DNA from 3 places in the Virgibacillus sp. M23 genome. Region 2 is predicted to be linked to each of the others. Evidence: a T-box and tRNA genes for the amino acid it is inferred to sense, from the RefSeq annotation. Region 2 holds a T-box; the other regions hold tRNA genes.
What was found. The T-box of region 2 lies ahead of serS (serine--tRNA ligase). A T-box ahead of a tRNA ligase gene usually reads a tRNA of that ligase, here a tRNA-Ser.
Positions count from the first base shown of each region.

Region 1: it has a tRNA-Ser gene. The T-box ahead of serS (serine--tRNA ligase) is inferred to sense a tRNA for this amino acid. The anticodon was not compared.
Region 3: it has a tRNA-Ser gene. The T-box ahead of serS (serine--tRNA ligase) is inferred to sense a tRNA for this amino acid. The anticodon was not compared.

Region 1 is NZ_JAWDHA010000001.1:164,115-170,864, forward strand. Features, by position in the region: gene RVS70_RS00840 (NfeD family protein) at 1-553, shown strand, start outside; gene RVS70_RS00845 (Na/Pi cotransporter family protein) at 1,171-2,796, shown strand; tRNA gene RVS70_RS00850 (tRNA-Asn) at 3,371-3,445, shown strand; tRNA gene RVS70_RS00855 (tRNA-Met) at 3,450-3,526, shown strand; tRNA gene RVS70_RS00860 (tRNA-His) at 3,560-3,635, shown strand; tRNA gene RVS70_RS00865 (tRNA-Ile) at 3,657-3,733, shown strand; tRNA gene RVS70_RS00870 (tRNA-Ser) at 3,745-3,837, shown strand; tRNA gene RVS70_RS00875 (tRNA-Phe) at 3,859-3,934, shown strand; gene RVS70_RS00880 (superoxide dismutase) at 4,111-4,722, shown strand; gene RVS70_RS00885 (MFS transporter) at 4,917-6,188, shown strand; gene RVS70_RS00890 (peptidoglycan D,D-transpeptidase FtsI family protein) at 6,267-6,750, shown strand, end outside.
Region 2 is NZ_JAWDHA010000044.1:20,074-31,516, reverse strand. Features, by position in the region: gene RVS70_RS15495 (FecCD family ABC transporter permease) at 1-300, opposite strand, end outside; gene serS (serine--tRNA ligase) at 568-1,842, opposite strand; T-box leader at 1,905-2,123, opposite strand; gene RVS70_RS15485 (hypothetical protein) at 2,254-2,454, shown strand; gene pdxT (pyridoxal 5'-phosphate synthase glutaminase subunit PdxT) at 2,545-3,129, opposite strand; gene pdxS (pyridoxal 5'-phosphate synthase lyase subunit PdxS) at 3,145-4,029, opposite strand; gene RVS70_RS15470 (serine hydrolase) at 4,097-5,431, opposite strand; gene guaB (IMP dehydrogenase) at 5,597-7,066, opposite strand; gene RVS70_RS15460 (YaaC family protein) at 7,268-8,218, shown strand; gene RVS70_RS15455 (HD-GYP domain-containing protein) at 8,224-9,345, opposite strand; gene gyrA (DNA gyrase subunit A) at 9,453-11,443, opposite strand, start outside.
Region 3 is NZ_JAWDHA010000102.1:475-7,224, forward strand. Features, by position in the region: tRNA gene RVS70_RS21020 (tRNA-Pro) at 7-83, opposite strand; tRNA gene RVS70_RS21025 (tRNA-Arg) at 91-167, opposite strand; partial or broken gene RVS70_RS21030 (hypothetical protein) at 1,067-1,147, shown strand; tRNA gene RVS70_RS21035 (tRNA-Leu) at 1,268-1,351, opposite strand; tRNA gene RVS70_RS21040 (tRNA-Leu) at 1,408-1,489, opposite strand; tRNA gene RVS70_RS21045 (tRNA-Lys) at 1,504-1,576, opposite strand; tRNA gene RVS70_RS21050 (tRNA-Gln) at 1,603-1,677, opposite strand; tRNA gene RVS70_RS21055 (tRNA-Asp) at 1,683-1,759, opposite strand; tRNA gene RVS70_RS21060 (tRNA-Glu) at 1,785-1,856, opposite strand; tRNA gene RVS70_RS21065 (tRNA-Ser) at 1,866-1,956, opposite strand; tRNA gene RVS70_RS21070 (tRNA-Asn) at 1,960-2,034, opposite strand; gene RVS70_RS21075 (SprT family protein) at 2,214-2,663, opposite strand; gene RVS70_RS21080 (catalase) at 2,875-4,338, shown strand; gene RVS70_RS21085 (Tex family protein) at 4,576-6,747, opposite strand.

The DNA of each region.
Region 1 (6,750 bases), on a different contig from region 2:
TAATATGCGTGGAATTTTTGCGTTATTAGGTATAGGTTTTATTACGGTATATTTTGGTGCCTATGTTGAAACAGGCTCGTTCATTATTATGCTTATTATTTATTTTGTAGGATTATTACTTATCATTATTGATGGAAAATTATTAAATGATGGAACACTTGCTACGATTGGATTAGCTTGTATGTTAACAGCAGTAGCGTTGCCTGCGCCTAATTTAGCTTCTGGTTTATATGCTGTGCTTGGTGTACTGCTAGGTGGCGGAGCTTCATTCTTTTTCTTAAAGGTATTTAAAAGAAGAGATATGTGGAATAAATTAACCTTAACAGATCAACTTACGAAGGAAGCAGGCTATAATTCCATGAATCAAAGCTATGAACAACTTTTAAATAAAGTGGGAGTAACACTAAACGATTTACGACCGGTAGGAACGATTCGCATTGAACAAAAGGACTATAGTGCTGTGTCAAATGGTCAGTGGATTAGTAAAGATACAAAAGTAAAAGTAGTTCAAGTCGACGGAACGAAAATTTTAGTTGAAATAATAAATGGTTAGTTGCTGAACGTGAAGATAATCGACAAGATTTTAGATAATCTTAGAAAGATTATCTTTTTTATTTGTGCGCCAGGCATGGCGACTATCTAGGTGGTGAAAGTCCGCTGTGAGGGTACACATCAACCAACCACTAGAGAACCGCAAAGGTGTTTATCGTGAGGTGAAGGCTGAAGGAAGCGTGTATCAAAATCTTGGCTCGACGAACAGAAATCTGATACCAAGGCTCTGTAGACGGACAAGGCTCCCAAACAAGCCAAAGTCCAAAAGATGTGCGTGATGAGCCGCGTCGAGCTCCAGCGCCCAGAAACGAGGCGAATTCACGAATCGCCCTAAGCTAAGTCATCATCGACTCGCAAGCTCACCGTGATTTCTTTATCTCCATTAACTCGCTCCAGTCGCTACGTTTCTAATCGGGCGCTAGCGCTTGTGTTCTTTTTGTTTATTTGTTCATCGCATGGAAAGCATGAAGTAGTAAATACTAAAAAGATCTATTAAATGTAGCTGAATGTAAATTTAATGTTAAATATACCTTTTAAACCTTTACAAAAAGTTTATATATAATTAATATTGGTATGGTGTGACAAGATTCAACATGAATGGAAGGGTAGGTATAAATTTTGGAAATTGATGTTCAAAAACTGATATTTGAATTTATCGGCGGACTGGGTATTTTCCTTCTTGGTATAAAGTTTATGGGAGAAGGGTTACAAAAGTCAGCAGGGGATCGTCTTAGAGATATACTGGATCGCTTTACAAGTAACCCATTTATGGGGGTATTAGCTGGTATTATCGTTACGGTTTTAATTCAAAGTAGCTCTGGTACTACTGTCTTAACAGTCGGTCTAGTAAACGCAGGCTTTATGACGTTAAGACAAGCAATTGGTGTAATTATGGGTGCTAATATAGGTACAACAGTTACTGCATTTATAATAGGTATTGATATTGGTGCTTATGCGCTACCGATCATTGCTGTAGGGTGTTTTCTATTATTTTTCTTTAAAAGTCAGAAAGTTAATGCAGTTGGACAAGCAATCTTTGGATTTGGTGCATTATTCTTTGGATTAGAATTAATGAGTAGTGGTATGAAGCCATTGCGTACACTAGAAGCATTTCATGAATTAACCGTTAATATGAGTGAAAACCCAGTTCTTGGTGTAGTTATCGGTACTGTCTTTACCGTTGTTGTACAGAGTTCAAGTGCCACAATAGGTATTTTACAAGGTCTATTTGCTGAAGGAGCAATAGAACTAAAGGCAGCCATACCCGTTCTTTTTGGAGATAACTTAGGAACGACAATAACTGCAGTGCTAGCATCTCTAGGTGCAACTGTTGCTGCAAAACGAGCAGCGTATACTCATGTAATCTTTAATTTAGTTGGAGCTACCATCTTTTTACTCCTACTTGGAGTTTTTACGCAAATTGTTACGTTTTTACAAGGACAGTTTAACTTGAACCCGGAGATGACAATTGCGTTTGCTCATGGGACCTTTAATATTACAAATACGATCATTCAATTTCCATTTATAGGCGCTTTAGCTTGGTTAGTTACTAGGATTATTCCAGGTGAAGATACAATTGTAGAGTATAAACCACAACACTTAGATCCGATATTTATTCAGCAATCATCGACCTTGGCATTAGATCAGGCGAAAGCAGAAGTGATTCGCATGGGTGAATATGCTTATAAAGGCTTAGAAGAAACAAATAAATATTTAAATACACAACTTTCTAAGCATTCCGAAATGGCTATGCAAATAGAAGGGGCTTTAAATAATCTGGACCGAAAAATAACAGATTATCTTGTAGAACTATCGGCAGAATCACTTACGGAAATAGAAAGTGCGAAACATTCCGCACTCCTTGACTCCGTTCGAGATATCGAAAGAATAGGCGATCATTTTGAAAATATTGTCGAATTAATTGATTATAAAATGTCTAATAAAGTTCAATTAACCAATCATGCTCAGGAAGATCTAAATGAAATGTTTGAATTAACAACGTCAACAGTAAAACAAGCCGTTGAATCTCTCCAAAGTATGGACAGAGAAGAGGCACTAGCTGTGATTCAAAAAGAAGATAAAATTGATAAAATGGAAAGGAATTTCCGAAAGAAACATATCATTCGTATGAATGAAGGTAAATGTACTGGATCAGCTGGAATTGTTTTTGTTGATATCATTAGCAATTTAGAGCGAATTGGAGACCATGCGGTTAACATTGCTGAAGAAGTATTAGGTGAATAATAATAACGTATGTTTAGTTTAACAACTGTCGGAAATGCTTTCTGACAGTTGTTTTTTATACTAAGTAGAAGTTAGCTATCTCAAATTCAAATGAACTGCAAGAGCTACGTCATTGTCGTTTGCGGAAAAGAAAATCTGTGTGAACAAGCATTATTCAACCGGAACTTGAAGAAAGCCGTTCACTTATCCATGGTGAGTTAAGTGAAGGGGAGTTATTTCGTGAAGTTCTGTTAGGAAAATTCTGTAGAAAAACGGGTGACTTCCGGCCCCTGTAGTATGGTTTTCAAGAGGTGACTCAGCGTTACGTCTGCTCACACAAACACAGGAGTTACTTTACAAGTTATAAGGTAGTATTTACTAATTAATAAAGGAATTAAAATTAAAATTTTCTAACTTTAAATTTTGTATTGAAAAACCTTTGATAAGATGCTATAGTAAATATTGTCGTTTTAACAGCGATACATACATAAGAAATTGCGATTATGATTTTTTGAAAAAAATATTGACAGATGTTGTTGAACATGGTAAATTATATCTTGTCGCTATAATTCGTTGAAGGTAGTCACGATAACATTCCACAGTAGCTCAGTGGTAGAGCTATCGGCTGTTAACCGATCGGTCGTAGGTTCGAATCCTACCTGTGGAGCCAATTTGGCGGTGTAGCTCAGCTGGCGAGAGCGTACGGTTCATACCCGTGAGGTCGGGGGTTCGATCCCCTCCGCCGCCACCATAATATAACAATTAATCTGAAATCTGAAGCATGGCGGTCGTGGCGAAGTGGTTAACGCACCGGATTGTGGCTCCGGCATTCGTGGGTTCGATCCCCACCGGTCGCCCCATAAACAATTTTAAAATGAGAAGGACCCTTAGCTCAGTTGGTCAGAGCTATCGGCTCATAACCGATCGGTCGCAGGTTCGAGTCCTGCAGGGTCCACCATAAAATTATTTGGAGGTATACCCAAGTCTGGCTGAAGGGAGCGGTCTTGAAAACCGCCAGGGGTGTAACAGCCCGCGGGGGTTCGAATCCCTCTACCTCCTCCATACATATTTAGAGTAGATTTAGGCTCGGTAGCTCAGTCGGTAGAGCAAGGGACTGAAAATCCCTGTGTCGGCGGTTCGATTCCGTCCCGAGCCACCATTCAAACAAGCGGTGGCTTGTTTTTTTATTTTCTCAAGAAAATAACGCTTTTTATAATTTGGTAAAAAAATGCATGCATATAATTTGCATCAGTATAGTAGCTTTGATAATCTTGCTTTAAAAGGGTGAATATTCGATCCTTTTTAATAAAATAATTTTATTAGGAGGAAGTTATAATGGCAAAATTTGAATTACCTGAACTACCTTATGCTTACGATGCACTAGAACCTACTATTGATAAAGAAACCATGAACATTCACCATACAAAGCATCATAATACGTATGTAACGAAACTAAACGGTGCTTTAGAAGGACATGCTGATCTTCAGAATAAATCTGTTGAAGAGCTAATAAGTAATCTAGATGCTATTCCGGAAAGCGCGCGGACTGCCGTACGTAATAATGGTGGCGGCCATGCAAACCATAGTCTGTTCTGGAAAGTATTATCACCTAATGGTGGTGGCGAACCAACTGGTGAGCTTGCTGATAAAATTAATGAAAAGTTTGGCAGCTTTGATAAATTCAAAGAAGAATTTGCTAATGCTGCAGCAGGACGCTTCGGATCAGGTTGGGCATGGTTAGTTTTAAATAATGAAGAATTAGAAATAATGAGTACACCTAATCAAGACTCGCCGATAATGGAAGGGAAAAAACCTTTATTAGGTCTTGATGTTTGGGAGCACGCTTACTATCTTAAATATCAAAATAAACGCCCAGATTACATTTCAGCTTTCTGGAATGTTATTAATTGGGATCAAGTAACGAAAAACTATAATGAAGCGAAATAACAAAAATAATTCAATAGAAAAGGCATGTGGGGGATTCGATTCCTTCATATGCCTTTTTTTATCTATAATTGTCAAGAAATGATGAATGTAAGCTTATGAATAGATTGTTATATCCTTATCTTTAATTAAGGCTTCTTTGCATATCTGTTACTCATTTGTTCAAACTATTAATGACTTGAAAAGGAGTATGGAATATGCGAAAAAGCCTATCACTTTATCAGGGGAAATTAGACATTGATAAGGATTTATTGTTTTTACTTGTTATTGGTGGACTATATTCTTTAGGGATATTTTTATCCAATACATTTGTAAATATATACTTGTGGAAGCAATCAGGGGATTATATAACCATTGCTGTATATAATTTAGCCATTTATATTTTTCAACCATTGACGTTTATTGTGGCTGGAAAATTAGCTAAGAAAGTGGATCGAGTTATTGTATTACGTTTAGGGGTAATTTTTTTATCTCTCTTTTTTTTGAGTGTATTAATTATTGCTGAAAAAGCATCGTACTATAATTTTATGCTAGGTAGTCTTCTTGGTATTGGTTATGGTTTCTATTGGCTAGCATTTAATGTACTTACATTTGAGATTACTGAGCCAGAGACTAGGGACTTTTTTAATGGATTTTTAGGAGTGCTTCAATCCTTTGGTGGAATGATTGGACCGTTATTAGCTGGGACTATTATTGCTAATTTGGAAGCAAATATCGGATATACAACAATTTTTACGATTTCTTTTATTTTGTTCATTTGCGCAGTTATCTGTAGTTTCTTTTTGGCAAGGAGAAAGGCAGAAGGAAGCTTTTATTTTCGACGGGTATTAGCTGAACGATCACATAACAAAAATTGGAATCGTATATTGAATGCACATATTTTTCAAGGATTAAGAGAAGGGATATTTGCCTTTGTTATCTCCATATGGGTGTTTTTGATTACACAAAGTGAATTTTCATTAGGGATGTTCAATCTAGTGTTCTCTGGCTTATCCTTTGTTTTTTATTTTATTGGGACGAAAGTTATCAAGCCTTCCATGAGAAAAAAAGCTATCCTTATCGGGAGTCTTATCCTGTATTTCTCTATTACAATTATTATTTTTGAGATTAGCTATGCACAGCTAATTATATATGCAATTTGCATTGGGATCGCTTACCCAATCATTACCATACCATATGTCTCTTTAACCTATGATGTAATAGGAAAAGCATGGAAGGCAAAAGAGTTACGTGTGGAGTATATCGTTGTCAGAGAAATGTTTGTCAATATCGGAAGAATTACTTCCATTTCTGTTTTTTTAATTGCTGTTTCTATTTTTCCAGCTGAAAAGGCAATCCCATATATATTAGCCGTTTTTGGTGCTGGGCATATTTTTATCTATTTATCCGTCAAGAACATCTACTTAGGAAGTAAGCCAAAAAAAGAAGTATTAATTAAAGAGCAATTAACAGACGAAAAAAATAGATAAATGGATGAAAATAAAGAGGGATAAATGATATAATGAATAAGGTTTAAAATAAATCTAATTTCGTATGGGGGAGAGATAATGGGGAATAAGAAAAAAAAGAAAAAAACGCAACTTCCCTTCCGAATTAACATATTGTTTTTTGTTGTGTTTCTAATGTTTACAGTGCTTATTTTACAATTAGGAGTTGTACAGATTTTAAACGGTGAAGCTTTTCAGGAAGAAATTGATCGAACGGTAAAGGATACAACAAAGATACCCGTTCCCAGAGGTAAAATATATGATAGTAACCATAATGTTATTGTAGACAATAAACCATTGTATTCGATCACGTATACACCTGCAAAAGGAACGCAGGCAGAAGATCGATTAGAAGTTGCTGAAAAATTGTCGAAGTATATTTCCATGGATGATGAAAAAAAATACCTTGATAAATTAACAGAGCGCAATAAAAAAGAGTATTGGTACTTAAAAAATAAGGAAGAAGCTGACAATCGCTTATCTGAAAAAGAAGCAGCAGATTTAGATAATGCTGAACAGTATAATACGATTCTAGATCGAATTA
Region 2 (11,443 bases):
CATCCCTTGCATCATCGCTCCAGCTACAGCAAAAGATGCACCAACTAAAACTCCAGCTAAGGTTCTAGGAAGTCTTAGTTCCTGAATAATGGAGTGTGAAGTACTGGTTGGATCATAATGAAATATCGCTTCCCATACAGTGGAAAATGTAATATCAGCTGCACCTATAGAAATAGAAAGTGTCAGAGCAAATATAGTTGCGATAATACCACCAATTAAAATAATCATTGCTGGCAGTGGTCTAGATTTAATAGATTTCGTTGTTGTATGTAGATCGGATGTCCGAGACTCTGCAGCCATATTTCTTCCCACTTCCTTATCAAAAAGAACCATCTAACCTAATGAAATTGATAATCATTATCATTTATATAGTAGCAATCCTTGATCACTTTGTCTACATCATTTTAGAGGTTTAAAAGAATTTTTTCTAGATGATTGTTTGAAGTCACCAGTTTTTCGTTAATGTTCCTTTGAAGTTCACTGATGCTCACAGATTAATCCTCATCCAGCGACAACTAAAATAGAAGCGTGCCGATTTATATAATTCCGGCACGCTTTTAGAATAAACTATTTAATTACTTCTTTTCCGCCCATATAAGGTTTTAATACTTTAGGGATCTCAACAGTACCATCTGCTTGCTGATAATTTTCGAGGATTGCTGCAACAGTACGACCAATCGCTAGACCAGAACCATTGAGCGTATGCACGAATTCCGGTTTAGCTTTTACATCTCTACGGAATCGTATCCCCGCTCGCCTAGCTTGGAAATCCTCAAAATTAGAACAAGAAGAAATTTCACGATACGTGTTTTGACTAGGGATCCAAACCTCAATATCATATTTTTTTGCTGCTGTAAAACCTAGATCACCAGTACACATGCTCATAACACGATATGGTAGCTCTAATAACTGTAATACTTTTTCTGCATGTCCAGTCAACATTTCCAATGTTTCATAAGATTCTTCTGGTTTAACAAAATGAACAAGCTCCACTTTATTAAATTGATGCTGGCGAATCAATCCTCTAGTATCTCTACCTGCTGATCCTGCTTCAGAACGGAAGCACCCACTAAATGCGGCATATTTTTTTGGCAAGTCATCACTAGATAAGATTTCATCCCGATGATAATTCGTTACTGGTACTTCCGCGGTTGGTGCCATAAAGTAATCCCAATCAACTAATTTAAATGCATCCTCCTCGAACTTCGGCAGCTGTCCTGTTCCGGTCATACTTGTACGATTTACCATATATGGTGGAATCATTTCCTCATAACCATGTTCATCCGCATGTAGATCCATCATAAAATTCCATAAAGCACGCTCTAAGCGTGCCCCTAAGCCTTTGTAGAATACAAAACGGCTGCCAGTCACTTTCCCTGCACGTTCAAAATCCAATATACCCAAATTTGTTGCGATATCCCAATGTGGTTGAGCTTCATAAGCAAAGTTTGGACGTTCGCCCCATTGACGCACTTCAATGTTATCATCTTCATCTTCACCAACAGGTACACTTTCATGTGGAATGTTTGGAATGGATAGCATAATTTGCCCCAATTGTTCCTCGATTTCTTTTAAATTTTTATCCAGTATAGCAATCTTTTCACCAACCTCGCGCATTTCCTTGATAGCTGGCTCTGCATCTTTCTTTTCTCTTTTTAATACAGATATTTGTTTCGATGCTTCATTTCGCTTTGCCTTCAGCTGTTCTGTTTCAGCTATAAGCTTACGCCGGTTTTCGTCAAGGTCCTCAAAACGATCCAGCTCTGATAAATCTTCGCCACGATGGGTTAATTTTGCTTTCACTTCTTGAAAATTGTTTCGTAAAAATTTCATGTCTAGCATTACAATTGTCCTCCTTAGTTATGTCTAATAAATAAAAATCAAAAAACTCCCGTCCCTAATGAAATAGGGACGAGAGTAAAATTCCCGCGTTGCCACCCTGATTGAAGAGAAATCTCTTCCGGCTTATCGTTTTAACGGTACGTCACCGGGTTTACTTACTATCCAAAGAATTCCATAAACCAATTCAAGGATGGATTCATAGCTATCTAATATCGATTCACACCAACCATCGATTCTCTTTAAGAAGATAAACTACTACTATTTCCTGTCAACATCGTTTTATATAGGTATTATATTACATCATAGCTGATTTTTTATGTATATGCAACTATCATTTTTTTGCAACTGCGCACCCCCATCCCTCGTTTGTTGTCGTCCATAATGCCAAAGATGTATCTGGAAGAACATTTTTTGCTACAGCTACCATATCCTATCGCCCAACATGTTGAAGCGAATGTAATGGAGCAAGGTGTTGACAACCAAAAAGAGAATAAAAAAAGGCTCAGACATAGTACGCTAATCAAAAAACCGAACGATAATTCGAAGCAATGGTACCGTCCCCTGGAAGTTAAAGTGAAAAATCTAACTTCCGGGATAACCACCTTTAACTAGCATTCGAATTCGTTCGGTCTTATTCTGATTATAAAACTCCTACATGCAAAGAAAAAGCATTTGAGTTATGTCTCATCAGGTTTACTAGTGTTAAGTACTTGCTACAGCTTTCTTAACCATCTGAACAAAATAAGCAATCATCCGATTATCATCTGTTAATTCAGGATGAAAAGCTGTTGCTAGATAGTTACCTTGTCTAACTGTAACAATGTGTTCGTTATACGTAGCAAGTATCTCTACATCGGGTCCTGCTTTAACAACATAGGGCGCGCGAATAAACACAGCATTAAAATCTGCTGCAATACCATGCACCTCTACATCGGCCTCAAAACTCGCAACCTGACGTCCAAATGCATTACGAGCAACTTCCATATCAATTAGTTTTAAATGTGCAGTATCTTGATCCTTTATGGCAGTCGCCATTAAAATCATTCCAGCACACGTGCCAAAGATAGGCTTACCTTGCTTACCAAAATCTTGAATAGCATCAAAAAAGTCATAGCTGTCAATTAATCTTCTAATCGTTGTGCTTTCACCGCCAGGAAGAATTAATCCATCAATCTCAGCTAGCTGTTCTTTTCGTTTTATCTCTATTGCATTAGCACTACAAGCCTTTACAGCCCGAAGATGCTCGCGGACTGCACCTTGTAATGCAAGCACTCCAATTGTTGTCATATGGAATCCTTCCTTCTATTCACTACGATCCTGCATACGATCATGTGCTTCAATGGTGCTCATTTCAATACCTTTCATGGCAACCCCAAGGTCCTTAGAAAGTTCTGCAATCAATTTATAATCTCGGTAATGTGTTGTCGCCTCTACAATGGCCTTAGCAAACTTGGCAGGATTTGCAGATTTGAAGATACCTGAACCAACAAATACACCATCAGCCCCTAACTCCATCATGAGTGCAGCATCACTTGGTGTCGCTATCCCACCAGCTGCAAAATTAACCACAGGTAGACGGCCATCCTCACGAATTTCGATTAGTAATTCGAACGGTGCACCTATCTCCTTGGCATAAGTCATCACTTCATCTCTTGACATCGCAGTAAGCTTCCTAATTTCTGATTGTACCTGACGCATGTGACGAACTGCTTCTACAATATTCCCTGTTCCAGGTTCACCTTTGGTACGTAACATGGAAGCACCCTCGCCAATCCGACGTGCCGCTTCTCCTAGATTACGACAGCCACAAACAAATGGTACGGTATAATCTGATTTATTAATATGATACACATCATCAGCTGGTGTTAAGACTTCACTTTCATCAATATAGTCAACACCCATTGCTTCTAACACTCGTGCTTCTGTGATATGTCCAATGCGTGCCTTTGCCATTACAGGAATCGAGACAGCATTTAGCACTTCTTCTGTTATAGTAGGGTCCGCCATACGAGCGACACCACCAGCTGCTCGTATATCAGATGGAACACGTTCAAGAGCCATTACCGCAACTGCTCCTGCTTCCTCAGCAATCTTCGCCTGTTCAGCATTGACAACGTCCATAATAACGCCGCCCTTTTGCATTTCTGCCATACCACGTTTTACACGTTCTGTACCTGTATGAGACATATAAACTCCCCCTTGTTATAAAATAACTATATCAGATGATCAATTTTTCCTCTTTAAGAAAAATTGATTAGAATAAGCCTTTCACCCAATCAACTACTGTCGTAAATAAATCAGCAAAGAAATCACCAATTGCTCCAAGTGTTAACATAAACCAGTTGGATTTTTCAACTGTTTCATTCGCTACAACATCTACCGTACTATTACTATCTTTAATAATATAGCCATAGTCATTCTCGCCCTTATATTTAAGCTGTGCTGTCCCAATCTTTTCTCCCTTTTTAATTGGTGCAGTCAATTTGCCCTCTTTATTTAACAAATCTTTATTTATTGTATATTCCATACTATATTTATCTTTTTCATTAGGCTTAATAGGTATCGTTATTCCTTCTTTAATAGAAATATCAACCTGATCTTCCTTTCCTTTCGCTACTGGAAGGGAGGATTTACCTTTTACTTGATGTCCTGCCGGAAATACCTCTGTGCTTTCAAACTGTTGGAAACCATAATTAAATAATTTGGCAGTCTCCTCAAATCGCTTTTCTTCACTATCCGTTTGCATCACAACTGAAATCAAGCGCTGATTATTTTTTTTAGCTGTTCCTGTAAAGCAGTAACCAGCTAAATCAGTATATCCTGTCTTTAACCCATCTACACCTTCATAATAAAATTGCTCTAAAAAGGTTGTTTTATGCGGAAGCATGTGGTTCCAATTTCGGATCTCTTTTCCATCAAATTCGGTGGATGGCATGCTAGAAACCTCTAACGATTCTGGATAGTCATTTACTAGATGATAGGCAAGTAGCGCAGCAGATTCCGCAGAAAGCAAGTTTGTACCATTAGGATCTGTTCCTTCTGGATGGTTTTTTCCCAATGATTCATTGTCTAAACCAGTGGAATTAACGAATTTAAAGTCAGGAAGCCCCATTTCCTCTCCCTTTTTATTCATCATTTTCACAAATTCCGCTTCTGAACCTGCAATCAATTCAGCTAATGCAATCGAAGTAGCATTATCAGAGTTGATTGCCATTGCGTTATACAAATCTTTTACTTTATAATCCTTCGATTGTTCTAATCCTATTCCTGAAAAAGAAGCATTAGCAGAAATGCTGTATGGATAGTCACTAATCTGTGTTGTTGTATCCCAGCTGATTTGACCCTTTTCGATGGCTTCCCATACGAGATATTCTGTCATCATTTTGGTCATACTAGCTGGAGGAAGAGCCACATCCGCATTCTTGGCAAATAAAATTTTACCAGTATTTGCATCTACTAATATCGCAGATTCTGCCTCAATATCCAATGTTTCTGCAGCATTTGCAGTAAATGGCTTTGCAATGATAGAAACCATCATTACCATCGCTGCTAGTAAAATGACGAAACTCTTTTGTAGACTATGTTTCAACTTTCTGTACCTCCAACCTGTAGTTTAACCTCTATGTTTGTTGCACACTTTTTCAATTTAAGGATGCACTTAGTTATTTTACCATAGAAATAGACAAAAAAATAGACAGGGAAATATCCCCATCTACAATTTTTTCATCGACTAGTACAAAGTTTGTCGTAAAGACTATATAGAATAATTAGGTGCCTCTTTGGTAATTTGTACATCATGTGGATGACTTTCCCTTAGCCCCGCATTTGTAATTTTTACGAATTGAGCATCTTCTCTTAGTGCATCAATAGTTTCTGTACCACAATAACCCATTCCAGAACGAAGTCCGCCCATTAATTGATGAATCGTATCAGCAAGTGGACCTTTATAAGCAACTCTACCTTCAATTCCTTCAGGGACAAGCTTCTTCACATCAGAGTCCTCTTGGAAATAACGATCTTTTGAGCCTGCCTTCATTGCACCAACAGATCCCATTCCTCGGTAAACTTTATATTGTCTTCCTTGGAAAATCTCCGTTTCACCAGGGCTTTCGGAAACACCTGCAAACATGCTACCTAGCATAACCGCATGAGCTCCTGCAGCCAATGCTTTTACAATGTCACCTGAATACTTGATACCACCATCTGCAATAACAGGTACATTATATTCAGCAGCTGCTTGCGCACAATCATATACTGCTGTAATTTGTGGAACACCTACACCGGCTACGACACGTGTAGTGCAAATAGAGCCAGGGCCAATTCCTACTTTAACAATCGATGCTCCAGCCTCAATCAGCTCTTTCGTTGCTTGAGGTGTTGCTACGTTACCTGCAATAATATCTAATGACGGATAAGCCTTACGTACTGCTTTTACTTGTTCGATAACCCCTTGTGAGTGGCCATGAGCTGTGTCAATAACGATAGCGTCAACGCCAGCTTCCACAAGCTTTTCAATTCGTTTCATAGCATCTCCTGTCACACCAACTGCTGCACCTGCTAATAGTCTACCTTGCGCATCTTTTGCTGCATGTGGAAACTCAATTACTTTTTCAATATCTTTTATAGTAATTAATCCTTTTAGAACCGTTTGATCATCCACTAATGGCAGCTTTTCAATTTTATATTGTTGGAGGATTTGTTCAGCTTCTTCTAAAGTTGTACCAACTGGTGCTGTTACCAGATTTTCACTTGTCATCACTTCTGAAATCAATATAGAATAATCTTGAATAAATCGAAGATCACGATTCGTAAGTATTCCTACAAGCTTCTGTTCATCCGTGTTATTAACAATCGGTACACCCGATATGCGAAATTTACCCATCAAATGTTCTGCATCATATACCTGATGTTCTGGAGTTAAAAAGAATGGGTTTGTAATTACGCCACTTTCGGAGCGTTTAACACGATCTACTTGCTCTGCTTGCTCCTCAATCGACATATTCTTATGAATAATACCAATTCCACCTTGTCGAGCCATTGCTATTGCCATCGATGCTTCTGTTACAGTATCCATTCCAGCACTTATTAATGGGGTGTTGAGCTTTATATTGTCCGTTAGTTGTGTACTTACATCCACATCCTTTGGCAATACCTCTGATTTTGCAGGCATTAACAAAACATCATCAAACGTTAAACCTTCTTTAGAAAATTTATCTTCTCGCATGCTTATCCTCCTTATAAGTTTAGATAACTATCTAGGCTTTTCACTACACCCTTATGTATGCAAGAACCGAACTTGCATACACTAGTAGTACTTCTATTTTTATTTACAATACGCCAACATATTAGCTTTTTCAACAAGAGATTGTTGGAAATAAAAAAATAAATAGATTCAAAATTTTTTAATAGTTAAGAGGTATCATCTATGAATCCGATTATCTCCTTTGTTAATTACTTACAATCCCAACAAACTGCACAAAGCTATTTATGCCATTGTTATACACAGTTAAAACTTCCAGATCCGGAAGCGAAGAGCTATGAGAATTGTAATGCCTTTATCTATTATTTAAACCATGGGAACCGATTTTATCAGCAAGGAAGGAAGTCTGATCCTTTTATGCAGCCGATTCTTTATTTTTATGGGATGGTGCACTTCATTAAAGCCTGCTTATTAACCAAACGCCCAAATTATCCTGAGTCGACCAACTTATTAGCTCATGGTGTAACAGCTAGGAAAAGAAAGAAAAAGGATTATACATTTATGAATGATGAGGTAAAAGTACAACATAATGGCTTATTCCCTTACTTTTCTGAGCATTTATACGAGCAAACGATTCCATTTGAAAAAAGAAGTATGAAACATTTATTAGCAGTAATACCAGAAATGAATCAACTCTTTCAATTTCAAGGGGAACATAAGATGGTACCTGTCGGAAAACAATATTCCAAACTATTAGAGTTTCCAGCTCATTTACTGGATTCCTATCATTTAACAGATACAGCCTTTATTCGCCGAATTCAACCATACCTACCAAATATAAAATATTATGATTACGATGATCGTATGATTCGAATGGAGGTTACTGATCCAGTTAAAAAAGTAACTGGCCCATTTTTCGTCCACAGTTCTACAGAACAATTATTTTTCCCTTTAAAACGTGAAGATTATCTGTCCATTCACGAAGTGATGGTACATTATTTGATTTTATATAATCTAAGCATGCTTTGTCGTTATGAAACAGAGTGGTGGGGAGATTTATTCGTCGCAAAACCCGACATCGATTATCCATTCATTTTGTACTTCTTAGAATTAACGTCAACTAAAATGCCACTTCTATTAGGGGAAAATTTATACGATCAACGAAAAAAATTGTAAGAGAGTCAGTCGATGCTAGACGAACTCTCTAAAATCTCTTCAATATAAACAGTAGGATGATTTTGTAATGCCATGATGTCGTCATTATCTTGTAGCCTTATCATTGGTCGAGTTGGCTTATTGGCATCAGTGAAGACAATCTCCCCTATCATTGCATTGGATAGCTTTACCTTTGTCCCTACGGGGAAATTGGTAATACCCTGCACAAAAGTATGAACTACATCTGGATCTAACTTAGAAAATTGCTCCTGCCGCAGTTTCTCCATTACCTTAAAAGGGGATTGCTTTTCCTTATATAACCGATCACAAATCATAGCATGGTACATATCACAAACAGCGACAATCCGAGCATAACGATGAATTTTCCCTTTGGATAATCCAAGTGGATAACCACTGCCATCCATTCGCTCGTGATGTTGTAAGACTGCTTGTTTAACAGCTTGTTTAATCGTTGGTAATTTCTCGGTTAATCGATAGGAATAAGTAGGATGCTTTTTTACTTCTAATAAATCTTCAGTTGTTAAAAAATGATGTTTCTTCACGATGGCAGGATCAATTCTTGCCATTCCACAATCACTTAAAAATCCTGCTAGACCAACTTGTAACCATTCTCCTTTTGCGTATCCGGTTTTGTATCCGAGATAAGCCGATAAAATAGCCACCGCCACATTATGATGAAAGAAATAGTCCTCCCTAGTTGCATAGTGATGTATAGTATAGATTGCCTGGCTGATGTCTTTCATTCGCCCTAACAAAGGAATAATCAACTTACGTACTTGAGTAATATCAATAGCTGAGCCGTTTTGCCAAGATACAAAGAGCGCTTTGTATTGCTTAACAGCTAGCTGATAATGTGCTGCAAATGGTAAAGATGATGTTTCCTCACGAAGGTTAGTTTCTAACAAATCACTCTTTCTTTGCTGCATTTCTTCCTCTTTCGGCTGATATTCACTACCATCTGCCAACTTTGGAGAGACATGAACGGTTTTCACTAGGAATTTTTGTAATACAACAATATGCTGCTCTGTAAGCACAGTCTGCTTAGGGATTATCGGACGACTCGTTTTTCCTTCTACGTCCTTCATTAAAACACAGCCTGGTATTAGATGTAATGGACTTACTTGCATATTACTTTCCTCCCCACTAGATAAATAAGATATATAAAATAGGATAGTATCTCATTGTGTTTCATCTAGTTGAAAAAAAGATGGCCGAACGTCAGCCATCTTTTCAATTATTCTTCCACATCTTCTGTTGTATCTTGTGCTGCTTGATCTTTCTGATCCACTTGTTCTTCTTCCTCATCCTGATCAATCCTTGTTACAGTAGCTACTTCCTCATCATCCTGTAAACGGATCAAACGAACTCCCATCGTATTACGTCCAGTCTCTGATATATCTTCGACTGGAATACGAATGAGTACACCTGCAACAGTAATTAGCATAAGATCTTCTTTACCTGAAACAGCTTTCACCGCTGCTACATGTCCTGTTTTTTCTGTTAAATTACAAGTGTATATTCCTTTACCACCACGATTTGTTATTCGATACTCTGACTCTGGTGTTTGTTTACCATAACCCTTACTTGTTACGTGGAGAATCTTAGCATCTTCCTGTAAGATTTCCATGGAAACAACCTCATCATCTTCACGTAATGATATACCCTTTACGCCAGCTGCAGTCCTTCCCATAGATCGTATTTGGTCCTCTGGAAAACGAATTAAATAGCCATTTTTCGTTGCAATCATCATATCCTTTGTACCATCAGTTAGCCGCACTGAGATCAGCTCATCTTCTTCTCGAAGTCCTACTGCAATAAGTCCACCTTTACGAATATTTGCAAATTGGGCAAGTGACGTACGTTTAGAAATACCGTGCTTCGTTGTAAAAAATAAAAATTGATCTTCACGATAGTCTTTTACAGAGATAACCGCATTCACCCATTCGCCTTTCTCAATTTGCAACAGATTAATAATGGGAATTCCTTTTGCAGTTCTACTGAACTCTGGCACTTCATATCCTTTTGCCTTGTACACTTTACCTTTATTTGTGAAGAATAATATAGTGTCATGGGTAGAAGTAGAGACAAGATGTTCAACAAAATCATCCTCATTCGTTCCCATTCCTTGGATACCACGACCGCCACGCTTCTGAGTACGATAGGTAGAAGAAGGTAATCGTTTGATATATCCCTGATGTGTTAATGTAATAACAATGTTTTCTTCTGGGATTAGATCTTCGTCCTCAAAGAAATCACTACCACCAACAACAATTTCAGTTCGACGATCATCATTAAAGCGTTCCTTAATTTCTGTTAGCTCTTCACGAATAATCTCTAATACCTTTTCTTCATCCGCTAAAATCGCTTTTAACTCTTCAATTAGTTTTTGAAGTTCTTTATACTCATTTTCAATTTTTTCACGTTCAAGACCTGTTAAACGTTGTAAACGCATATCTAAAATTGCTTGTGCTTGTTTCTCAGATAGATCAAAACGTTCAATTAGTCCAGTACGTGCAATATCTGTTGTCTTTGAACTACGAATAAGCGCAATAACCTCATCCAAATTATCAAGCGCAATTCGCAACCCCTCTAAAATATGTGCACGTGCCTCAGCTTTTCGCAATTCAAATGCTGTACGCCGTTTAATAATTACTTTTTGATGCTCTAAATAATGAATAAGACATTGTTTGATTGAAAGTACTTTAGGTTGTCCGTCTACTAATGCCAACGTATTTATCCCAAAGGTAGTTTGCAACGCAGTATGTTTATATAAATTATTAAGAACAACATTCGCATTTACATCCCGACGGAGTTCAATAACGACACGTAGCCCATCACGATCTGATTCATCTCGTAAATCAGTAATTCCGTCAATTCGTTTATCTCGTACAAGCTCAGCAATCTTCTCTATCAGCTTTGCTTTATTTACCTGATATGGTAATTCAGTTGCAATAATCGTAGACTTTCCGTTTGGCTTCTCTTCAATATTGACTTTTGCTCGAATAGTAACAGAGCCTTTCCCTGTTTCATATGCTTTGCGAATTCCACTCCTACCAAGAATTTGCCCAGCTGTAGGGAAATCAGGACCATGAATATAATCCTCCATCAGTTCATCAATTGTAATTTCTGGATCTTTACTTAGCGCAAGTACGGCATCTATTGTTTCACCAAGATTATGTGGTGGAATATTTGTTGCCATCCCTACAGCTATCCCTGATGCTCCAT
Region 3 (6,750 bases), on a different contig from region 2:
TGTCGATGGTCGGGAAGACAGGATTTGAACCTGCGACCCCATGGTCCCAAACCATGTGCTCTACCAAGCTGAGCTACTTCCCGGAAATTATGGCGCGCCCGAGAGGAGTCGAACCCCTAACCTCTTGATCCGTAGTCAAACGCTCTATCCAATTGAGCTACGGGCGCTTCTTAAAAGAATGTTCATTTTTATCATTTGTTTCAATTCACGATGACTGAATCACGCGAACAATTATAGATAATACACTAATATGGTTCTTATTTCAATACCTAAATTAAATTCTTTTAATTCTTATAATTATTTACCTTCATAGCTCATAGGTCATATCTGTAATGTTATGGATAAAACCAATTAAACCGAAAGCCAGAAGACGATTTTTATCATCTATTACTTCTATATTATAGTTAAATTGCAGGACGCAATTTTGAATCTGTGACTTTACTCTTTGAGTGCTTCTTAATTATTTATAGGCACAATTATATGTAACCGTCAATATGTTAGTTTCGTATTTATCTTTCCTGCATGATACATTTTTTAATTGCAAAAAATCATTGAATCGCATTATTCGCTTGTTAAAGCAGTATATTAATGGAAGAGTTAGGAGCATAACAACAAGAGCATAGCCATAGTCCAATTAGAACAAAACATCTACTCCAACAAAATATATGTTACCAATCAAATAAATCACTAAAATAAGTGACGACGATATAATATATTTTGTAATTAAAGAATATCGATTGTTTGTCAGCACTTTGACATGCTTTTTTCAGCGACATCTTCTCAATCGCAATAAGAATAAAATTGGAAATATCCAAGCTGCTGACGCCATTAAAAAGATCCTATTACTCAGGATCATAAATAATCCTCCTAATACGAATAAAAGAACACACTATATCTTTTCATTTTGATAGCCCCCTTCATATATTACTGTAAGTATAAGAGCAAACGACTACTACAACAGTGTAAATTCCGTAGAAGGGACACATAGAGCTTTGAAGGACAAATTGACGGATTACAGGAGAGAAACAATTCTAGAAAGAAGAAAAATTGTGAGTTACCTCTTTTTAAAACTACAATTGATGTGTATGGTCACCTATTTCCGAACAAACAACGAGAAACAGCAGATCGGCTAGACGACTTCTTTTAAGAAATGGTGAATTTATGGTGAATAAATCATAAAAAAACGCTCAAATCCTTAATGGAAATGAACGTATAAAAAAATACCAACCCTCTAAAAGTGTTGGTATGACTTGTTCTATGGATACGATGCGGTCGAGAGGACTTGAACCTCCACGGGTTATTCACCCACTAGGCCCTCAACCTAGCGCGTCTGCCATTCCGCCACGACCGCACATTTTGCAATAAATGACAGAAAATAAAAGACTGTGGATTAACACAGCAATTCAATGCGGGTGGAGGGAGTCGAACCCCCACGTCCGAAGACACTAGATCCTAAGTCTAGCGCGTCTGCCAGTTCCGCCACACCCGCAAAAATACAAATGATGAGCCATGGAGGATTCGAACCTCCGACCCTCTGATTAAAAGTCAGATGCTCTACCGACTGAGCTAATGGCTCATGTAAAAAAACGAAAAATAAAAAAATGGCTGGGCTACCAGGATTCGAACCTGGGGTACACGGGATCAAAACCCGATGCCTTACCGCTTGGCTATAGCCCAACATCTGGCGGTCCGGACGGGACTCGAACCCGCGACCTCCTGCGTGACAGGCAGGCATTCTAACCAACTGAACTACCGGACCCAGCCTATTTATTTTTAAAAAAAGATGACCCGTACGGGATTCGAACCCGTGTTACCGCCGTGAAAGGGCGGTGTCTTAACCACTTGACCAACGGGCCATTAAAAAATGGCGGAGAAGGAGGGATTTGAACCCTCGCGCCGCTTACACGGCCTACACCCTTAGCAGGGGCGCCTCTTCAGCCACTTGAGTACTTCTCCATATGGCTCCACAGGTAGGATTCGAACCTACGACCGATCGGTTAACAGCCGATAGCTCTACCACTGAGCTACTGTGGAATAAAGTGTGAATCAATCGCAACGAAAAATATAATACAATATTTCAGTGTAATTGTCAACATTTTTTCGTTAAAATCTATTCGAAAAATATGTAAGTTGAAGTGCTGTATGAGACAGCCTATTTAATTTATCATGGATGACATATTTCGTCAATGGGTTATAGCGATATTTTTTTGCTTTTATAGTAAATAAATTCTCCCTTTGCATTTTCCACATCTAAATTTAGCTGTGTTTACCCTCCTCATACGTTTAAACTCATCATTACAACTAGTACACTTATAGACATATTTATACTTTTTTTGTGAAGGAAGTGGCTTACAATGCCTTGGAGATCCGGTGATTTTCAAAAGTTGCTTAAACGCCTGATCACGATGCCTATATCCTCTTCCTTCTATATGTAAATGATAATGACATAACTCATGTTTAATAATCCCGATAAATTCTTCCATGTCACTTTCCTGCATGTACTTCGGATTCAATTCAATTAACTTCTTATTAGGAATATATCTTCCACCTGTTGTTCGTAAACGAAAATTAAAAGCTACGTCATGTAAAAAGGGTTTATGAAAATATGTTAAAGATAATTTATTGACCAAATTAAATAAATCCTGATCATCCAGCAGCTCCATTATACCTATCTCCTTATCAATAAGCGATGTTAATATTCTAATATATAAATATTAACTTTGTACAGAAATGGGTTACTTCCTATATTATATAAATAAATTAAACTTACTCGTTATTTAAAATTATTGTAAATAAATATTGATTTTTACTTGGATTATATTATAATATAGATGTAGATAGATAAATACTTAGTTTAAGAGAGGAGATTTAATATTGAGTAATAAAAGAAATACCTTAACTACTGCCGCTGGAGCTCCAGTTGGAGACAATCAAAACTCCATTACAGCTGGACATAATGGACCTACATTACTTCAAGATTTTCATTTACTAGAAAAACTTGCTCATTTTAATAGAGAACGTATCCCTGAACGCGTCGTACATGCAAAAGGTGCTGGTGCACACGGATACTTTGAAGTAACAAATGATGAAATTTCAAAATACACAAAAGCTGATTTCCTTAGCGAAGCCGGAAAGCGTACTGACATGTTTATCCGCTTCTCAACCGTTGCTGGTGAACTAGGCTCTGCAGACACAGTACGTGACCCACGTGGTTTTGCAGTTAAATTTTATACGGACGAAGGGAACTATGACTTAGTTGGAAATAACACACCAATTTTCTTCATTCGTGATGCAATTAAGTTCCCAGACTTCATTCATACGCAAAAACGTAACCCGCAGACGCACTTAAAGGATAAAGATATGGTTTGGGACTTCTGGTCATTATCACCAGAATCACTTCACCAAATTACGTACCTTCATAGTGATCGTGGCATCCCGGCTACGTTCCGTCACATGAATGGATATGGAAGCCATACCTTTAAATGGGTAAATGCAAAAGACGAAGCATTCTGGGTTAAATATCACTTTATAAGTGAACAAGGGGTCAAAAACTTAGATCCAGAGCTTGCTGACAAGATCGCTGGTGAAAATCCTGATTATCACACAGAAGATCTCTTTAATGCTATTGATCAAGGTGACTTCCCTGCTTGGAAGCTTTACGTACAAATTATGCCTTACGAAGACGCCAAGACTTACAAATGGGATCCATTTGATGTTACAAAAATCTGGTCGAAAAAAGACTATCCACGTATTGAAGTAGGTCGAATGGTACTAAACCGTAATCCTGAGAACTACTTTGCTGAGGTTGAGCAAGCTGCCTTCTCACCTGGTCAATTCGTACCTGGTATTGAAGCTTCTCCAGATAAAATGCTTCAAGGTCGTCTATTTGGTTATTCAGATGCACATCGTTATCGCTTAGGAGCAAACCATCATCAAATTCCCGTAAACCGTCCAAAAAATGAAGTAAATAATTATCAACGTGATGGTTTCATGAATGTAAGTGGTAATGGTGGTAGCAAGCCAAACTACGAACCAAACAGTGTAGATGGACCAACTGAGGATCAGGCAACCAAAATTAATCCGTTTGAGGTTTATGGCGAAGCTAATAGCGTTTCCTATGACAGTGATGATCATTATACACAGGCCGGTGATTTATATCGTTTAATGACTGCAGATGAAAAAGATCGCTTAATTAAAGCATTTGTTGATCACATGAAGCCTGTTACAAAAGAAGAAATTAAGCTACGTCAAATCGAACACTTCTATAAAGCAGATCCTGAATGGGGCGAGCGTATCGCTGAAGGACTTGGCCTTAAAGTTCCAGAAAGCGTAAAATAAACAACTATGGCGCAAGCTCCCGAATAGAAACGTAGCGACTGGAAAGATTCAACTTAGATAAAGGAAGCACGGTGAGTTTGCGAGCCGATGATGACTTAGCTTAGGGCGATTTGTGAGGTCGCTTCTGGGCGCCGGAGCAGGACGCGCTTAACACGCCCATATTTATCCAGCTGGCTAATTTATCATTTCCTAGACTAAAACAAAGACATGGTTCCTATTAGAGCCATGTCTTTTCAATTAATATTCTTTGTTCACCATTGATAAGGCGATTCTTCCTTTATTCATATCAATATCCTCGACCCAGACAGTTATTACATCGCCAACAGAAGCAATGTCCATTGGATGCTTCACGAATGAATTTGACATCTTAGAAATATGGACAAGTCCATCTTGCTTCACACCGATATCTACGAACACACCAAAATCAACTACATTTCTAACCGTACCCTGCATCTCCATTCCAGGCTTGATATCTTCCATTGTCATTACGTTTTGTTTTAACAATGGTTGCGGAAAATCATCACGAGGATCGCGCTCTGGTTTACTTAGTGCTTGTAAAATATCACTTAAGGTTGGTACTCCTATGCCCAGCTCTTCTGCAACCTCCCTGTTTTTAATTGTGCTAATGGCCTGGCGAAGTTTTTCTGAGCCTATATCGCTTAGATCACAGTCCAGCATTGTTAACAGCTTTTCTGTATGAGCGTAGCTTTCAGGATGTATAGGGGTTCTATCGAGTGGGTTATCCCCATCAACGATGCGTAGAAAACCAATCCCCTGTTCATACGTTTTTGCTCCTAAACGAGGAATTTTCTTTAGTTGCTTCCGATTCGTAAATTTCCCATCTTCCTCACGTTGCTTGACAATGTTGTTTGCCACCGTTTTACTTAGTCCCGATACATATTGTAGCAATGACGAGGAGGCTGTATTTACATTTACGCCTACCTGATTAACTGCAGTTTCTACAACAAATGATAATGATTCATTTAATGACTTCTGACTTACATCATGCTGGTATTGTCCAACCCCAATAGATTTCGGGTCAATTTTGACAAGTTCAGCTAGCGGATCTTGTATCCGTCGGGCAATCGACACCGCACTTCTCTCCTCGACTTGAAGATCAGGAAATTCCTCTCTTGCTAGTTTGGAAGCAGAATACACACTTGCACCAGCCTCATTAACGATAATATACGGCACATTTAGACTATTTTTTCCAATTACATCGGAAATAAATTGCTCTGTTTCTCGTGATGCTGTTCCATTACCAATTGCTATTAATTCAACATCGTATTTCTTCATTAGCTCTAGTACCTTTGCTTCCGCACCTAATTTATCATTCTTTGGTGCTGTTGGATAGATCACGCCAATACTATGTACTTTCCCCGTTTCATCGATGACAGCTAGTTTACAGCCTGTACGGAATGCCGGATCAACGCCAAGAACAGTCTTTCCTTTTAAAGGTGGCTGTAATAATAAATTCTTTAAGTTTTTGGAAAAGATATCTATTGCTTGCTGCTCAGCCTTTTCGGTTAAACTACTGCGAATTTCCCGCTCTACAGATGGTTGAATTAATCGCTTATAACTATCTTCAATTGCATGCACTAAAATATCTACTACTTGCTTAGATGCAGAACTTTTAATTACATGCTGTCGCAAGAACTCATGAATTCGCTCTGTAGGTGGCTTTATAGAGACTTTGATAACATCCTCTTTCTCTCCACGATTTAAAGCTAGAATTCGATGTGACACTAAGGAACGCACAGGTTCATGAAAATCATAGTACATTTCATAAACGTGCTTCTCGTCCTTTTCTGCATTTTTCTGCTCAGATTCAATGCTTCCTCGGTTATACGTAACTTGTCGCATAAATTCACGATAAGCTGGCTCTTCGGAAATCCACTCCGCAATAATATCATTTACCCCAGCTAGTACTTCTTCTATCGTTAGTAATTCATGATCTTCTGAAATATATTTCTTCGCTTCACTTTCTACTAATTCTATATCCTGCTTCCATACAAGTAATGCTAATGGTTCTAAACCTTTTTCTTTAGCAATCGTTGCCCTAGTACGTCGCTTTTGCTTATACGGTCGATATAAATCTTCCACTCGCTGTAGCTGTTTTGCTTCTGTAATAGCTTGTTTTAATTCATCTGTTAGTTTTCCCTGTTCTTCAATGCTTCGTAATACCTCTTGCTTCCGCTCCGAAAGATTGACAGCGTAATGCCATTTATCTTGAACCGCTTTAATCTGTACCTCATCTAAGCCACCAGTCACTTCTTTACGATAACGAGCAATAAAAGGAACCGTATTCCCTTCCTCTAATAAGGCAATTACTTTATTGACAACTTGTATATTGACTTTTGCTTCGTTAGCTACCCATTTGCTTAGATCTTGGTTTATTTCTTTTGCCACACG